DNA from 2 places in the Blautia difficilis genome. Region 1 is predicted to be linked to the other one. Evidence: predicted binding sites of a transcription regulator. Region 1 holds the regulator's gene; the other holds the start of a gene.
What was found. The regulator HrcA, encoded in region 1, represses chaperone genes, less so after heat shock. The targets are predictions, from matches to a motif close to TGTTAGCACTCNNNNNNNNNGAGTGCTAACA.
Positions count from the first base shown of each region.

Region 1 (8,719 bases):
TTTTGGCAGCCTTTTTTTCATCCAGCTTTACAACACAGCGTTTTGTTTCCACCGGTACAATTGCATAAGCTCCCAGCTCCACTGCTTTCTGAATGATCAGCTCCATTTTGTCTGCTTTTGGCAGTCCCTGAAAAAGATAGATCCGGTTGGGCAGCTCATAATCCGGCTCCTGGGCGTAGATAATATGAAGCAGTACCTCCTCATCTCCCAGCCCCTCGATCTCACAGCGATATTCCTTTGTTCCACCGTCACTGATCCAGAGTTCCTCTCCCAGCTTCATACGGAGAACATTTTTAATATGATTTACGTCTGCTCCAGTAACATGGATACAGTGATTCTCTTCCTCAATCTGATAAGTTTCTACAAAAAAGCGCTGCATAGATTCAGTCCTTTCTGGCTGTCACAGAAACCCATTCACCCTGATGAGTAACCTCTACTACTGTCAGTCCTGCTGCTTTTACAGCTTCCACAACTACCTCTTCCTTTACATCCAGAATACCAGAAGTAATATAATATGCTCCCTTCTTCATCTGGTGCACGATGACTGGTGTCAGCGGAATCAGTACATCTGCCAGGATATTGGCTGTCACAATATCATATTTCTCGTATCCTGCCTGATCCTGTACATCTTTATCATCAATGATATTTCCGATCATCATGTCAAAGGCTTCCTCCGGAATACCGTTGACTTCTTTATTCTCAGCCACAGCAGGAACTGCGCAGGGATCCAGGTCTGTTCCCAGCACATGCTTTGCCCCCAGCTTAATAGCTACAATTCCAAGGATTCCGCTTCCGGTTCCCACATCCAGCATCTCTGTATCCTGTGTTACATATTTCTTCAACTGACGGATCACCAGCTGTGTAGTCTCATGCATACCTGTACCAAAAGCTGTACCCGGATCAATATGAAGGATCATTTTATCCTGATCCTCTGCCTTTACCTCTTCCCAGGATGGTACAATGAGAATATCATCTACATAAAACTGATGGAAATATTGTTTCCAGTTATTGATCCAATCCTTATCCTCTGTCTGGGATTCCTCAATGGTGGCTTCTCCGATATCCATGTAGCTTTTCAGCTCATCCAGGGCAGCACGCACATCCTTCAGAATCGCATCCTTATCAGCATCCTCCTCCAGATAGAAATTCAGATAGGCAATCCCGTCATCTGCAGGTCCTTCAGGCATAATATCCACAAACATCTGTGCCTTATCCTCTTCCGTAAGTGGCTTCTTATCCTGGATCTCCACTCCTTCAATCCCTAGTTCTGCCAGAGTACAGATCACCATATCCTCTGCATCTGTTTTTGTTTTTAATGTAAAACGGTTCCACTTCATAATTTGTCTCCATTTCTTTATCCTATATTTATCCTATATTTTTTCCCTGAAAATTTTCTTAACGATCTGATGCCTGTTTCCCTTTTTATAAAAATTCCATGCAAGCTCCACCAGCACCACTCCCGCCACTGCATCCACCAGATAATGCTGTTTCAGCACCTGTGTGGAAATAATGATCAATATTGCAAAGATCAGAGAAAAATGCTGATACCATTCCGGTATTTTCTCAGATTTGTGAACACTACGCCAGCTCAGCCAGCTCACATAACAATGAATAGATGGAAACAGATTCGAAGGGCTGTTACCTCCATCCATGGCATAAACCAACTGCAGCATCTGTTCTGACCAGGAGTTTCCTGTAATTTCCGGTCTTACATTGGTAGTCGGAAGAATCAGAAAAATCACAAAACAGGTCAGATGAATGGTCAGATCTGTGGCCACAAACCGGTAAAACTGATCCTTTCCCCTCTGGGCAGCTAATATATAATTCACTGCCCAGAATGGAAATGCCAGAATATAAATCCAGATAAATGCCGGAACCAATGGTACCATGCGGTCCAGTGTGCCGGTAAAGTCATAATGATATCTTCCCGAGGTAAGCTGATCACTGCCCCAGTAAATCAGGCAATTCAGCACTACAATGGTGACCAACGGAAGAATTGCCCATCCCGGAAGATATTTTTTTATAAAATCTTCAAACTTTTTTTTCATATTCAGCCTATATGCATACCAAGTCTCAGGTTACAGGACATTTTTGCCCATTACTATTCACTATACACGAACACTCAAAAAAAGAAAAGAGGTTTCCCCTCTTTTCTTGATTTTTATTTTTCATTATAGGATATATTTTTTGAAATATTAGTCTTCAAAAGTTTCTTTTAATTTATCCATAAAGCTTTTTTTCTTCTTTTCACTGCCATCCGCAGTTTCCTTCGGACGGTTACCACAGGCTTCATCAAACTTGCGCAGTGCTTCCTTTGCCTCTTCATTCAGATTTGTAGGAACCTGTACTACCAGAGTCACATAGTGATCTCCACGGACATTCTTATTTCTCAGTGACGGCACACCTTTGCCCTTCAGACGGATTCTGGTATCTGTCTGAGTTCCAGGTTTTACCTCATATTCAACTTCCCCGTCTACTGTATTGATCCGCACTGTACCGCCCAAAGCAGCCTGTGCATAGGTAAGAGGTGCAGTGGAGAAAATATTCATATCCTGTCTCTGGAAAATCGGATGACGGGCAACATTTACTTCTACAAGCAGATCGCCTCTTGGGCCTCCGTTTGTTCCCGGTTCCCCCTTCTCTCTGATACGGATACTCTGACCATTGTCAATACCTGCAGGTACAGATACCTGGATTTTCTTTCTGGAAGATGTATAACCGGTTCCACGGCATGCTGTACATTTATCTTTAATGATCTTACCTGTTCCATGACAGTCCGGACAGGTCTGTACATTACGCACCATTCCAAACATGGACTGCTGGGTAAATACTACCTGACCCTCTCCGTTACATTTCGGACAGGTTACCGGTGAAGTACCTGGCTTTGCACCTGTTCCATGACAGGTGGTACACTCATCCTTCAGTACGATCTCCAGTTCTTTTTCGCAGCCAAAGACAGCTTCTTCAAAAGTAATATTAACACGTGCACGAAGGTTCGCACCTTTCATCGGTCCATTATTGGCACGTCTGCTTCTTCCGCCGCCGCCAAATAAATCGCCGAAAATATCGCCGAAGATATCGCCCATATCAGCACCGTTAAAATCAAACCCTCCAAAACCGCCGCCGGCACCACCGCCGCCGTTTTCAAAAGCTGCATGACCAAACTGATCATACTGTCTCCTCTTATCCGGGTCACTTAAGATAGTATAAGCCTCTGTTGCTTCTTTAAATTTCGCCTCTGCCTCTTTATCTCCCGGATTTACATCTGGATGATATTTCTTGGCCAGTTTACGGTATGCTCTTTTAAGTGTTGCGTCATCGGCGCTTTTATCCACGCCTAAAACTTCATAATAATCTCTCTTATCAGCCATTATTTTAATTAATTCCTATACCTATATTCAACTGTTCTGTCTCTTCGCTGCACCAGTACCTGATACTGGATTTATAGCACAACTATTCAGTGAGAGAAACTCTCCCACTGAACAGTTATGATTTGTCATATTATACTTCTTTATAATCAGCATCTACAACATCATCGTTGTTTCCTGCATCTGTGCTGCCTGCTGCACCGCCGCCCATGTTCATGTCCGGTCCTGCCTGGCCGCCTGCCTGCTGTGTCTGCTCATACATTTTAGCGAAAAGCTTCTGAGCACTTTCCATCATCTTCTCCTGAGCAGCTTTGATATCTGCTACCTGGGAATCTGTCATCTCTTCTGCTGTTGCAGTCTGGGACAGTAAATCTTTCAGTGCATTCAGGTCTGCTTCTACAGCAGCTTTATCATTAGCATCGATCTTGTCTCCTGCCTCTTTCAGTGCATTCTCAACCTGGAATACCATGGAATCAGCATTGTTTCTTGTATCGATTGCTTCCTTACGTTTCTTATCCTGTGCTTCAAACTCAGCAGCTTCTTTTACTGCTTTGTCGATATCGGAATCAGACATATTAGAACCAGCTGTGATTGTGATGTGCTGTTCCTTACCTGTTCCAAGATCCTTAGCGGATACATTTACGATACCGTTTGCATCGATATCAAATGTAACTTCGATCTGCGGAACACCACGACGTGCTGGCGGGATTCCGTCCAGACGGAACTGGCCAAGGGATTTGTTGTCTTTTGCAAACTGACGCTCACCCTGTACAACGTTAATATCTACTGCTGTCTGGTTGTCTGCTGCTGTTGAGAAAATCTGGCTCTTTCTTGTAGGAATCGTAGTATTTCTCTCAATCAGTCTTGTTGCGATACCACCCATTGTCTCGATGGACAGTGACAGTGGAGTAACATCCAGAAGAAGGATATCGCCTGCGCCTGCATCACCTGCAAGTTTACCACCCTGGATAGAAGCACCAAGTGCTACACACTCATCCGGGTTCAGGTTCTTGCTTGGCTCTTTGCCTGTTAACTGTCTTACTTTATCCTGTACAGCCGGGATACGGGAAGATCCACCAACCAGAAGTACCTGTCCAAGTTCAGATGCTGTGATACCTGCATCTGAAAGTGCACGACGTACCGGTTCTGCTGTCATTTCTACTAAGTCATGTGTTAATTCATCGAATTTAGCTCTTGTAAGGTTCATGTCGAAGTGTTTCGGGCCTTCTGCTGTAGCTGTGATGAATGGCAGGTTGATGTTTGTAGTTGTTGCGGAAGAAAGCTCTTTCTTTGCTTTCTCTGCAGCTTCTTTTAATCTCTGAAGTGCCATCTTATCATTGCTTAAGTCAACGCCTTCTGCTTTCTTGAACTCTGCAAGCATGTAATCTGTAACTTTCTGGTCAAAGTCATCACCACCAAGACGGTTGTTACCTGCTGTGGAAAGAACTTCGATAACACCATCACCGATTTCGATTACAGATACGTCGAATGTACCGCCACCTAAGTCGTATACCATGATCTTCTGTTCTTTTTCATTGTCAAGGCCATATGCAAGAGCTGCTGCTGTTGGCTCGTTGATAATACGTTTTACATCAAGACCGGCAATTTTACCGGCATCTTTTGTTGCCTGACGCTGAGCATCATTGAAATATGCAGGAACTGTGATAACTGCTTCTGTAACTTTCTCACCAAGGTATCCTTCTGCATCTTTTTTCAGTTTCTGAAGGATCATAGCGGAAATTTCCTGTGGGGAATATTTCTTGTCGTCGATTGTTACACGGTAGTCAGTACCCATCTCTCTTTTAATGGAAGAGATTGTTCTCTCTGCGTTTGTTACTGCCTGACGTTTTGCAGGTTCACCTACAAGACGTTCTCCTGTTTTTGTGAAAGCAACAACGGATGGTGTTGTTCTTGCGCCTTCTGTATTAGCGATAACTGTTGGCTGTCCACCTTCCATTACGGCTACACAGCTGTTTGTTGTACCTAAGTCAATACCAATGATTTTTCCCATAATCTTGTTCCTCCTGTTTATTTTCAACTAGATTTGATATATTCTATATTTTCATGTAAATTAGTTGGCTACTTTTACCATACTGTGGCGGACTACGAAATCCTTGTAGGTGTAACCCTTCTGGAATTCTTCTACCACAATATTCTCACCGGCTTCTTCGTCCTCCACATGCATCACTGCGTTGTGGAAGTTCGGATCAAATTCCTTACCCACTGCTTCAATCGGTTTCACGCCCAACTCATCTAATGTTGTGATCAGCTGTTTGTAGATCATCTTCATGCCATCTGCAAAAGAATCTCCTTCAGGTGCCTGTGCAAGACCTCTCTCGAAGTTATCCACAACCGGAAGCATTTTCTCAACAATATCCTTGGCTCCGATGATATACATGCTGGATTTCTCTTTCTCCGTTCTCTTACGGAAGTTATCGAACTCAGCCATGTTTCGTTTCAGTCTGTCTGTAAGTTCTTCGATCTGCTGTTCAAATTTATCTTTTTCTTTTTTCTTCTTACCGAAGAAAGAAGTTTTTGATTTGCTGTCTTTATCATCCTGGGAGGTTTCTTCCTCGCCATCCTCTACAGGAATCTCTTCAGTTTCAGCTTCACCGTTTTCTACAACCTCAGGTTCATTTTCAACAGTTTCTTCTGTTACAGGAGTCTCTGTTGTCTCTTCTTCCTGGGCTGTGTTCTTTGTTTCTTCTGACACTCTCTATTACCGCCTTTCTAACTCTCTTTCTTAATCAGTTCGTCCAGCTGGACTTTCAAAGCCTTCAGGCTGTCAACTACATTTGCGTAATCCATACGCTTGGGACCGATGATACCGATGGTACCATGCATTCCTTCTCCAAGTTCGTAAGTGGCTGTGACCACACTGCAGTCTTTCATGGTCTGCACCGGCATCTCATCACCAATGTACACCTGAATTCCTGTATTCTCAGTATCAGACATTCTCTCTTTTACCAGGTCTACCAGATCCTGCTTCTCTTCAAATGCTGAAATCAGTCCACTCGCTTTACTTGTATCTGCAAGCTCCGGATACTTAAAAATGTTGGTTGCTCCTGAAGTATATATCTGCATATCATCTTCGTCTACCTGGATGGTATCTGCTACTGCATCAAGGACTGTGCCAACCACAGAGCCATGTACACCTGCCTGTTCTTTCAGGCGGGCAATCATTCCCAGGTTGATGTCCTGAATAGGCACACCATTTAAGTTGGTGTTAAGAAGAAGATTTAATTTCAGGATTGTCTGATCGTCCATCTCCTCATCCAGATTGATGATCTGGTTTCGGATGACATTGTTATCACTCACTACTACTGCCACAAGCTGAAGTGGTGTCACGCGGGAAAGCTGGATGAATTTAATCTTGCTTCCGCTGTACTGTGGAACAGAAATCATAGTTGCATAGTTGGTATTGGAGGCAAGTACCTTTGCCACCTGTTTCAGCATTTTATCCAGTTTATCAGTTTTCTCTATCATGAGATCCTTGATTTCCTGAACCTCTGATTCCTTTTCTTTCATCAGCTCGTCTACGTAGAGGCGATAACCTTTATCAGAAGGAATTCTTCCGGCTGAGGTGTGGGGCTGTACGATATATCCCATATCTGTCAGGTCTGACATCTCATTCCGGATGGTGGCAGAGCTTACATTTAAATCTGCAAACTTGGAAATGGTCCGGGAACCCACCGGTTCGCCTGTTTCCATGTAGGTTTTGATGATGGCTTTTAGTATTTTCTTTTTACGATCATCTAATTCCTGATCCATGAAGTTCCACTCCTTTACTGCCTTTGTTTTTGGTTTGTTAGCACTCATGTTTTAGGAGTGCTAACACCTTATGCTCATAAGATAGCACTCTTGATTTGGTTTGTCAATATTATTTTGTGAATTTTTTGTTATTTTATGAACAATGGGAATTATTAAGATTATGTTATAGAAAGGGACGCGGGGAGAAAGTATTGATATTGTGTGCGGTTTCGGACGCTAAGAGATACTAAGTCTGCAGAAATCTGCTAAAGGCATGAGCCGGCTTGTCAAACTCGCTCCGTCGCAGACTCCGCTCAGACAGGTGATGCAGCCGGCTCATAACGCAGATTTCTGCGGACTAAGTATCTCTAAGCATCCTGCAAATGCACACAATATCAATACTTTCTCCCCGCTGACTGTTCAGGACGATGATCATATAGGCGGGGCTCTCGCCTGAAAGGCGAATCGCCTTTTCTAGTGCATCGAAAATTAAGTTTCTGCTATATTGGCGCAGATGAAAAATCAGACAAGTCAATATAGCAGTTACTTAATATTCGCTGTACTAGTGCAGGTATAAAAACTCGGTATAGCATTATTTGTCTAAAGTATCCAGTTTTTTTTTCAGGTCGATCATTTTATCGCGGAGTTCGGCGGCCTGTTCGAAGTTGAGGTCTGCGGCTGCGGCGCGCATTTGTTTTTCTACCTGGGCGATGAGTTTGGTGAGTTCTTTGCGGGTCATGGACTCTGGGTCTTTCTGGAGTCGGACTTCAGTTTCGGCTACTGCTTTGGATACGGCGATGAGGTCGCGGACTGCTTTTTTGATAGTGGTCGGAGTGATTCCATGTTCTTTGTTGTAGGCTTCCTGGATGGTTCGACGGCGGTTGGTTTCGGTGATGGCTTTGTGCATGGAATCGGTCATGTTGTCTGCGTACATGATTACATGGCCTTCACTGTTTCGGGCAGCTCGTCCGATGGTCTGGATGAGGGAGGTTTCGGAACGGAGGAAGCCTTCTTTGTCTGCATCCAGGATTGCTACCAGGGTGATTTCCGGGATGTCCAGACCTTCCCTGAGGAGGTTGATTCCTACCAGTACATCAAAGACATCCAGGCGCATATCGCGGATGATGCGGGCACGCTCTAAGGTATCGATATCGGAATGGAGATAGCGGACCCGGATTCCTACTTCTTTCATATATTCTGTCAGGTCTTCTGCCATTCGTTTGGTGAGGGTTGTGATCAGGATTTTGTGTTTCTTTGACACTTCTTTGTTTACTTCCCCTATCAGGTCGTCAATCTGTCCTTCAATGTGGCGGACTTCTACTTTCGGATCCAGAAGTCCGGTTGGACGGATGATCTGTTCTGCACGGAGGAGTTCATGATCATACTCATATTGTCCCGGGGTGGCAGATACAAACATGACCTGATCCAGTTTGGATTCGAATTCTTCGAAGCTTAAGGGGCGGTTATCCTTGGCTGAAGGAAGTCGGAAGCCGTAGTCTACCAGCGTTTGCTTACGGCTCTGGTCACCGGCGTACATTCCTCCTACCTGAGGTACTGTGATATGAGATTCATCTATAATAAGTAAGAAGTCATCTCCAAAA
Region 1 covers NZ_JACOQG010000012.1:82,598-91,316, forward strand. The annotation lists gene H8Z82_RS09355 (16S rRNA (uracil(1498)-N(3))-methyltransferase) at 1-379, opposite strand, end outside; gene prmA (50S ribosomal protein L11 methyltransferase) at 384-1,337, opposite strand; gene H8Z82_RS09365 (phosphatase PAP2 family protein) at 1,371-2,048, opposite strand; gene dnaJ (molecular chaperone DnaJ) at 2,196-3,371, opposite strand; gene dnaK (molecular chaperone DnaK) at 3,502-5,379, opposite strand; gene grpE (nucleotide exchange factor GrpE) at 5,440-6,081, opposite strand; gene hrcA (heat-inducible transcriptional repressor HrcA) at 6,099-7,139, opposite strand; gene uvrB (excinuclease ABC subunit UvrB) at 7,711-8,719, opposite strand, start outside.

Region 2 (8,719 bases), on a different contig from region 1:
CGTATTGTATCTTTGAAGAGTTCATTCAAACTGCCGAAAGCCTGATAAGGAATGTGCTTCATAGTAAGAAGTTAAAGTTGAAATAACTATTATATAATGAAATAGCTATTATATAAATAAAAACGGATCAATCTGAATAGTATCAGACGGATCCGTTTTTTTATGTTGTTATGTTATTCTGCGTCAGTATCTGCTTTAACGTCAGATTCGGCATCTGCTTCAGTATCCTGAATAGTGCCAGTTTTTACATCATCAGAGCTTTCAGTCTCTTCGTCAGTTTCGGCATCATCAGAGCTTTCAGGCTCTTCATCAGTTTCAGTGATGTCACCCTGTTCTAAATCAGCGTCCCAGGATTCAAAATCTTCAGCACTTTCCTGCAGAACTTCCTTTTCCTCTTCTTCATCGGAGTCAAAGGCGATATCAAATGCATCGTCAAAATCCTCTGTGAAATCCTCATCTTTTGTATGAGGATGTTTTTTTGTGATCACTGCTGCCACCGCGCCGGCTGCTGCCGCGGTCAGGGCACCTACTGCTACAAATCCCCAATATTTATTAAGCTTTGCCATAATAATACTCCTTTCTGATATTGGTCATTTCGCATATGAATAAAGATATTTTAATACATTTCTGCCAAAAAGAAAAGGGGTAAGTTTTGGCTTGTTCACGATCCGACAAAAAGCAATAAAAACCGGTTGCGTCAGAGAAAGATACAAGGTATACTATGACAGGAAAGAAGAGGGTACATTATGAGAAAAATTATTTTGGCATCTGCTTCCCCAAGAAGACGGGAGCTGTTGACTCAGGCAGGAGTGACCTTTTCGATCATACCTGCCCATGGGGAGGAGAAACGGACTTCGGATGAGCCGGGAGAGGCAGTACAGAAGCTGGCTTTTGATAAGGCAGTTTCCGTGGCAGAGGAGCTTGGGGAATGCGAGGAAAAGACACTGGTGATCGGTTCAGACACAGTTGTGGTTTTTCAAAACAGCATTCTGGGCAAGCCGGCAGATGAGGAGGATGCAGTTCATACTTTGCAAAGGCTTCAGGACAATACACATCAGGTATATACGGGAGTGGCAGTTCTGGAGAAAAAGCAGGGACAATGGATAGAACATACCTTTTATGAGAAAACAGATGTGAAATTTTATCCGGTGTCTGAGAATGAAATCAGGGCTTATGTGTCTACCGGAGAACCCATGGATAAAGCCGGAAGTTACGGAATCCAGGGCAGATGGGGGATTTATGTAAAGGGAATCTGCGGTGACTATAATAATGTGGTGGGACTGCCGGTGGCAAGGCTTTTCCATGAAATGAAGAAGCTGGGAATTTCCCTTGTTGACTAAAATGCAGACAAAATAAAGAGGATGATACAAAATGATAAAAGCAGGTATATTTGATCTGGACGGAACTCTGGCATATACACTGGATTCCATGGCATATATTGCAAATGAGGTAATGGAGAAGCTGGGACTTCGCCCTCTACCTCTGGATAATTTCCGCTATTATTGCGGAGAGGGTGCGGATATGCTGGTGCGCAGGGCGTTGAAGGATGCGGGAGATCCGGAACTGGTTCATTATGAAGAAGCACGGAAGATGTACAGAGAGAGGTTTGACGAAGATCCGCTGTATAAGGTGACCCGGTATGAGGGAATGCAGTCAACGGTAGAGAAACTGAGAAAAAAAGGAATGAAGCTGGCTGTATGCTCCAATAAACCCCATCCTGCAGCACTGAAGGTAATGGATTATCTTTATTCGGGAATTTTTGACCTGGTGATTGGACAACAGGAAGGAATCCGCCGTAAACCTGCACCGGATGCACCGCTTCTGGCAGCAAAGAAGCTTGGGGTAAAACCGGAAGAGTGTATGTATATCGGAGATACCGGTACAGACATGCAGACCGGTAAAGCTGCAGGAATGTTTACCGTAGGTGTATTATGGGGCTTCCGTGACCTGGAGGAGCTTAATGCTAACGGAGCTGATCTGGTGGCAGAGAAACCGACAGATTTATTAAAGATATGTGAGGAATACAAAAATGATTAAACTGATCGCCAGTGATCTGGACGGAACCTTACTTTTAAACAAAGCCCAGACCCTGCCTGATGATCTGTTTCCTTTGATCAGGGAACTGAATGAACTGGGAATCCGGTTTGTGGCAGCCAGTGGACGCCAGTATCCGAATATGAAGAGATTGTTTGCACCGGTTGCTTCAGATATTTCTTTTATCTGTGAGAATGGTGCGCTGGCAGTGGAAAAGGGGCAGGTTCTTTATCAGGATCGATTTGATAAAGAACTGGCAAATGAGATTCTTACTGCAATTATAGAAAAAAAAGACGCAGAATTTACCTGTTCTGCCAAGGATTATCATTATCTTATGCCAAAGACAGAAAGCTTTCGCCATTATATGGTGGATCTGGTGAAAAATGAGTGCAGGATCATAAACAGCCTGGATGAAATCACAGAGCCCATTATGAAGCTGGCGGTATATGAATCTGCCGGTCTGACAGATGAATATGTACGTTACTGGACTGGACGGTTTGGACAAAGATGTACAGTAGTGACATCAGGCAATGACTGGGTAGATTTTATTCCTTTTGGTACGAACAAGGCAAAGGGAATCCGGGAGTTCCAGGAAAAATATGGGATTTCCCCGGAGGAGTGCATTGCATTCGGAGACGAATATAATGATATAGAGATGCTTAAGGCAGTGAAATATGGATTTGCCATGGCACATTCCAAGGAGAAGGTGCGGGAATCGGCGGCATTCACTGCAGATCGGGTACAGGATATTCTGGAAAAGGTAATCAGGGCGAAAGGAAATATGGAGGAGGTAATTTAAAATGTACACAGAAGAATGCATCAACACATTTCTGGAAAAGCAGGGACAGCTTTTTCCGCAGCCGGTGGCGGAGTCTTTTGAGGAAGCAGAGGCTTTTCTGGAGGACTGCATGGCTGCAGTGGTAGATTCTATTGACGAAGTGAGGGAATATCTGGATGACATGGGAGCTGATGTAGAAGGCATGTCAGACGGAGAATTGGAAGAGGCCAGTGAGGTATTTGCACTTCCTGACGGAAAATATCTTATTGTGGAAGGCTGAATAGAAATTTGATATAGAATAAATAAAAAGAGGAAGAAGCTATTTCAAAGAGCAGTTCTGCAAAATAGAACTATGCAGATTGAAACAGCTTCTTTCATTTATGCACAGAAGAAATATGAAATATGCGAATTACATTTGGAAAAACCATAGTGTTATAATAACACTGTATAAAGAACTGCCGGTCAAAAATAAAACGGCAGTTATAAAAAGATATATAAATGATAAAGAAAAGGAGGATGGCACATGAGGAAAAAAAGAATTCTTGCAGTGCTGATGGCTGTGCTGATGATCGTTACCCTTCTTCCATCCATGGCTTTTGCAGCGGAAGTAGGAGAGCTTGGAGGCAAGCTGAAGGTAAAGGGACTGCCGGCAGTGGGAACAGTACTGAGTGCAGATTATTCCAAGGTGACTCCCGAGGGAGTGACAGATGATGATGTTATCTTTTCCTGGTCCAGACAGACCGGTGAGAAGGAACTTACCCAGGTAGGTACAGAAAAAACTTACACAGTGACTCAGGAGGATCTGGGTTATGTGCTGGTACTGGATATCACACCGGCAGAGAAGTCAGGATTTACCGGGAAACTCCAGGCCAAGACTCGGGAGGTGACAGCTACTCAGGAGGAAGCCCAGGCTGCTGCTGATAAGAAAGCTCAGGAGGAGCAGGATACAGAAGCCCAGCTGGAAGGCTCAGAAGAGGATGCAGAGTCGGAAGATGCTGAAAATGTCCAGCAGACAGAGGATGACAGTACAGAGGAAGATGATACACAGAATCCGGAACAGACAGAGGAAATGCAAATCTATACCCAGTCTGAGCTTCAGCCTGACGGTACAGAGAAAACTACAGATAAAACAGAGGATGTTCAGGAGACAGAAGCGCCGGAGAATGCAGAGAACACGGATGATGTGGAAAATGCACAGCAGGAGTTGTCCTATGAAGCAGTAGCTTCTGTAGAAGGTCAGGAAAATCCGGTGTGTGATTTTGGAACTATCCGGACAGAAGCCGGAGATAATGAATCCCAGACAATGTTTGTAGATATTAAAAATACCGGAACAGGTGCTCTGAATTTCAAAGCAATCAGCCCGGAGCATTTTATGGTAGCGGACATAGAGGAGCCTCTGGCAGCGGGAGAGTCTGTCAGCGTATGGATTCAGCCAAGGAAGGAACTGGAGGAAGGTACTTATGATGACACCATTACCTATGAGACGGAAGAGGGAGCTGAGGTTTCCTTTGAAGTGAAGGCTGTAGTGGAAGCGGAAGAAGAGCCTGTTCTTGAACCTGATGATTCTGAAACTCCGGATGATTCTGAGAATCCGGAAACTCCGGACAATACGGAGGAACCAAGTGCAGAGCTTGGAAAGCTATCTATATCCACAGATCCGGCAGTACTTTCCTTTGCTGATCTGACAGAAGGCTATACACAGATCAGTGAGAGCCAGACAGTTACTGTGACGAATACAGGAGATGAGACAGTTACAGTAAAGCTTCCGGAGTCTGAGCATTTTGATATTACGCCGATGGATACACAGGCTGTATATACACTGGAGAAGGGGGCATCCTGTAGCTTTCATGTTCAGCCAAAAGCAGGATTAGCCCAGGGTGATTACAGTGATACACTTGTTTTTGGAATTGAAGAGGATGAGGCTACTGTGGCACAGGCAGAGGCCGGAGTCAGTGTAAAAGCAGAGGAGAAGCCGCAGGTTTCCCTGAAAGCAGATCCTTCCGAGATTATTTATGACCCGATGGAGGAGGGATACAATACTCCGGATTATGTGTATCGGATCACACTTACTAACACTGGAAATACAGCAGTGGATCTGACTCAGCCGCAGGCTCAGTATTTTGAAATTGGAGAGCTGTCTGCAACACAACTGGATCCCGGAGCAGAAGCAACCTTTACTGCAGTGCCCAAAACCGGTATGACAGCAGGCGAGTACAGTGAATCTATTCAGGTTACAGCCACAAATACAGACAGCCAGATTTCTGCAGTGGCCGAGATCAGTGCTTCGTTCAGTGTGACAAAACCAGCATGCAGAATTACCGGAATCCAGAATCCTTCTCACGTGAAGGGAGTAAAGAATGGTTCAGAGAAATCTGCTAAGGCATTGGGACTTCCTTCAAAAGTAGTTATTAATACTACAGAGGGGGAAATGAAGGCGAAGGTAAAATGGAATGTAAAGGAATGTACGTATGATCCATCTGTAAAGCAGGAGCAGACCTTCAAAGTAAATGGAACTGTAGTGCTTCCTGATGGAGTTGAAAATCCGGATCAGATCAGCCTGATCACAGCTGTAAAGGTAACTGTAAAAGCCGGACGTACTGCTCAGATTGCAGATCCGGCAAATAATAAGATCACAGGAATCAGTGCTGACGGATATACCACTCAGTCCAAGATTACATTTACAGCGGTAGGTGCAGGAATGGACAATGAAAGCCCGGGAAAGGGAGATGTGCGTTATGTTCCGGATCGCTGGACGGTGATCAATACAAACAGCTGGAGCCAGGCTCCGTACACGGCTGCTTTTGGAATTACCAAAGAGGGCACATATAATCTGACTGTTGTATTTAATGCTCAGCAGTATGATGGCAAAAGCTGGAAAAATACGGGAAAACAGGATACAAAGCAGGTAAGCTTTACGATTTCACAGCCAAAGGTTGTAATTACAGCTACTCCTACTCCTGTGCAGCAGAATCCGGCTGCGAATCAGAAGAAGGCAGTGCAGACCGGAGATACCACCAATATCATGCCGTTTGTACTGATTCTTGCCATTGCAGCAGGTGCTATTGCGGGAGTTGTAGTTTACAAGAAAAAGAAAAAATAAATAGTTATGACAGTTAAATGTTAATGAATTATTAGCACTCATTTTAAATGAGTGCTAATTTTTGCTTGACTTTTAGTTCATAAGGTATTACTATATCTTTCAGAGTTACAGAAAATCTGAAAGATATAAAAGGAGTGTGGACAGCATGGCTGTAAAACATGGAAGTTTATCAATTAACAGCGAAAATATTTTCCCGATCATTAAAAAGTGGCTGTATTCAGACCATGATATTTTTGTAAGAGAGCTGGTATCCAATGGATGTGATGCCATTACCAAGCTGAAAAAGCTGGAGGTAATGGGCGAATATACATTCCCAGAAGGATATAAGCCGGAGATTCAGGTAATCGTAGATCCAGATGGAAAAACTCTGAAATTTATTGATAATGGTATCGGTATGACTGCGGATGAGGTAGAGAATTATATTACTCAGATCGCTTTTTCCGGTGCGACTCAGTTCCTGGAGAAATACAAGGATAAGACAACAGATGACCAGATGATCGGTCACTTTGGACTGGGATTCTATTCTGCATTTATGGTGGCAGATGAAGTACATATTGACACCCTTTCCTATACAGAGGGAGCGGTACCTGTGCACTGGTCCTGCGATGGCGGTACAGAGTATGATATCCAGGAAGGCAACAAGACAACTGTTGGAACAGAGATCACACTTTTCCTTAATGAAGACTGCCTGGAATTTGCCAACGAATACCGTATGCGTGAAGTACTGGAGAAATATTGTTCCTTTATGCCGGTAAATATTTATCTTTCTAAAGCAAACGCACCTCAGGAATATGAGACTATCGATGAATCAGAATTAAAAGATGATGATGTAGTGGTAGAGCATATCCATGAGGATGCTAAAACTGAAGAAAAAGAGAATGAAAACGGAGAGAAGGAAGTAGTTGAGATTTCTCCGGCAAGGGAGAAAGTTAAGATTAATAAACGTCCGGTTTCTCTCAGTGATACCAACCCGCTTTGGATGAAGCACCCCAATGAGTGTACAGATGAGGAGTACAAAGATTTCTACCGTAAAGTATTTATGGATTACAAGGAACCGCTGTTCTGGATTCATCTCAATATGGATTATCCGTTCAACTTAAAGGGAATTCTGTATTTCCCAAAGATTAACACAGAGTATGATTCTATTGAAGGAACCATTAAACTGTACAACAATCAGGTATTTATTGCTGATAATATTAAGGAAGTTATTCCTGAGTTCCTTCTCCTGCTTAAAGGCGTGATCGATTGTCCGGATCTTCCTCTGAACGTGTCAAGAAGTGCACTGCAGAATGATGGATTTGTCAAGAAGATTTCTGAGTATATTTCCAAAAAGGTAGCTGATAAGCTTACCGGAATGTGCAAAACAGACAGAGAAAGCTATGAAAAATACTGGGATGATATCAGTCCGTTTATTAAATATGGTTGTATTAAAGATACCAAATTTGCAGAGAAGATAGGTGATTACGTACTCTTTAAGAATCTGGATGGTAAATATCTTACTCTCAAGGATTGCATAGAAGAGAATAAAAAGACAACAGAGACAGCTGAGGAAGCTGCAGATCAGACAGAGTCAAAAGAGGCTGATGCAGCAGACACAGACAAAGCAGAAGAGAAAGAACCGGAGAAGACAACAATTTTCTATGTAACGGATGAAATCCAGCAGAGTCAGTATATCAATATGTTTAAGGAAGCCGGCAAGGACGCCGTGATTCTGAAACATAATATTGACAGCCCGTTTATTTCCAGCCTGGAGCAGAAACATCAGGATGTACAGTTCAAGAGAATTGATGCAGATCTGACAGAAGAAATGAAGGGTGAGGGTACTGCTGACGAAGCGGCTGCCAAAGAATTGACGGAGCTTTTCCGTAAGAATCTGAATAAGGATAAACTTGAGGTTCATGTAGAGAATCTGAAGAATGAAAATGTATCTGCAATGGTTACCCTTTCCGAAGAAAGCCGCCGTATGCAGGATATGATGAAAATGTATGGAATGGGTGGTATGGATCCGAATATGTTTGGCGGACAGGAAACACTGGTACTTAATGCGAACCATCCACTGGTAAAATATTTGGCAGAAAATAAGGATTCAGATAAAGCCCCTGTAATCTGTGAACAGCTTTATGATCTGGCAATGCTCAGCCATAAGCAGCTTTCACCGGATGAAATGACAAAATTTGTACAGAGAAGCAATGATGTGTTGATGATGCTTACAAAATAATGTGCAGTGATTTTGTGGTTTACTGTCCGTTGGGGAGAGTAGAAGCAGTTTTGTGAAAAATTACGATAGTCCTGGAAAAGTTTCGAAACATGGCGAAAAAACATGGAGAGAACAACCGGGACTATCGTTTTTAGTACTTTTATATTGACAAATGGCGTATAAATTTTTATCATTAATTTGCTGGTATTTTAATAATTATATATGATTCTCTTTATAAGTGACAATATTTCCGAAAAACTGAGTATGTCGTAAAAACGCTAAAGGTGTATTACAAAAAATGTAAAAAGGACGACTGTCCAGTTAAGGAGGAAAAAAAGTATGAGTGAAGTGTATGGACTGATCAGAAAATTAGGAGCGACATCTAAATATAAGGGATATTATTATGTCGCGGAAGCTGTGAATATGGCGAAAGAACTGCAGGAGCGGCCGATGAAGATCACAAAGGATATTTATCCTATTCTGGCAAGAAAATACAAGTCAACACCATCTAATGTGGAACATAATATCAGGACATTGGTAAATATCTGCTGGATCAATCACAAAGAAGATCTGGAACTGATCGCAGGATGTTCCATGGAGGATAAACCTA
Region 2 covers NZ_JACOQG010000015.1:36,510-45,228, forward strand. The annotation lists gene H8Z82_RS10225 (glutamine--tRNA ligase/YqeY domain fusion protein) at 1-45, shown strand, start outside; gene H8Z82_RS10230 (hypothetical protein) at 174-566, opposite strand; gene H8Z82_RS10235 (Maf family protein) at 747-1,340, shown strand; gene H8Z82_RS10240 (HAD family hydrolase) at 1,372-2,037, shown strand; gene H8Z82_RS10245 (HAD family hydrolase) at 2,030-2,833, shown strand; gene H8Z82_RS10250 (glyoxalase) at 2,835-3,092, shown strand; gene H8Z82_RS17355 (COG1470 family protein) at 3,336-5,912, shown strand; gene htpG (molecular chaperone HtpG) at 6,058-8,130, shown strand; gene H8Z82_RS10265 (sporulation initiation factor Spo0A C-terminal domain-containing protein) at 8,449-8,719, shown strand, end outside.
Region 2: a site for HrcA is predicted at 5,942-5,972, ahead of htpG (molecular chaperone HtpG). Genes of this name have one in related genera too.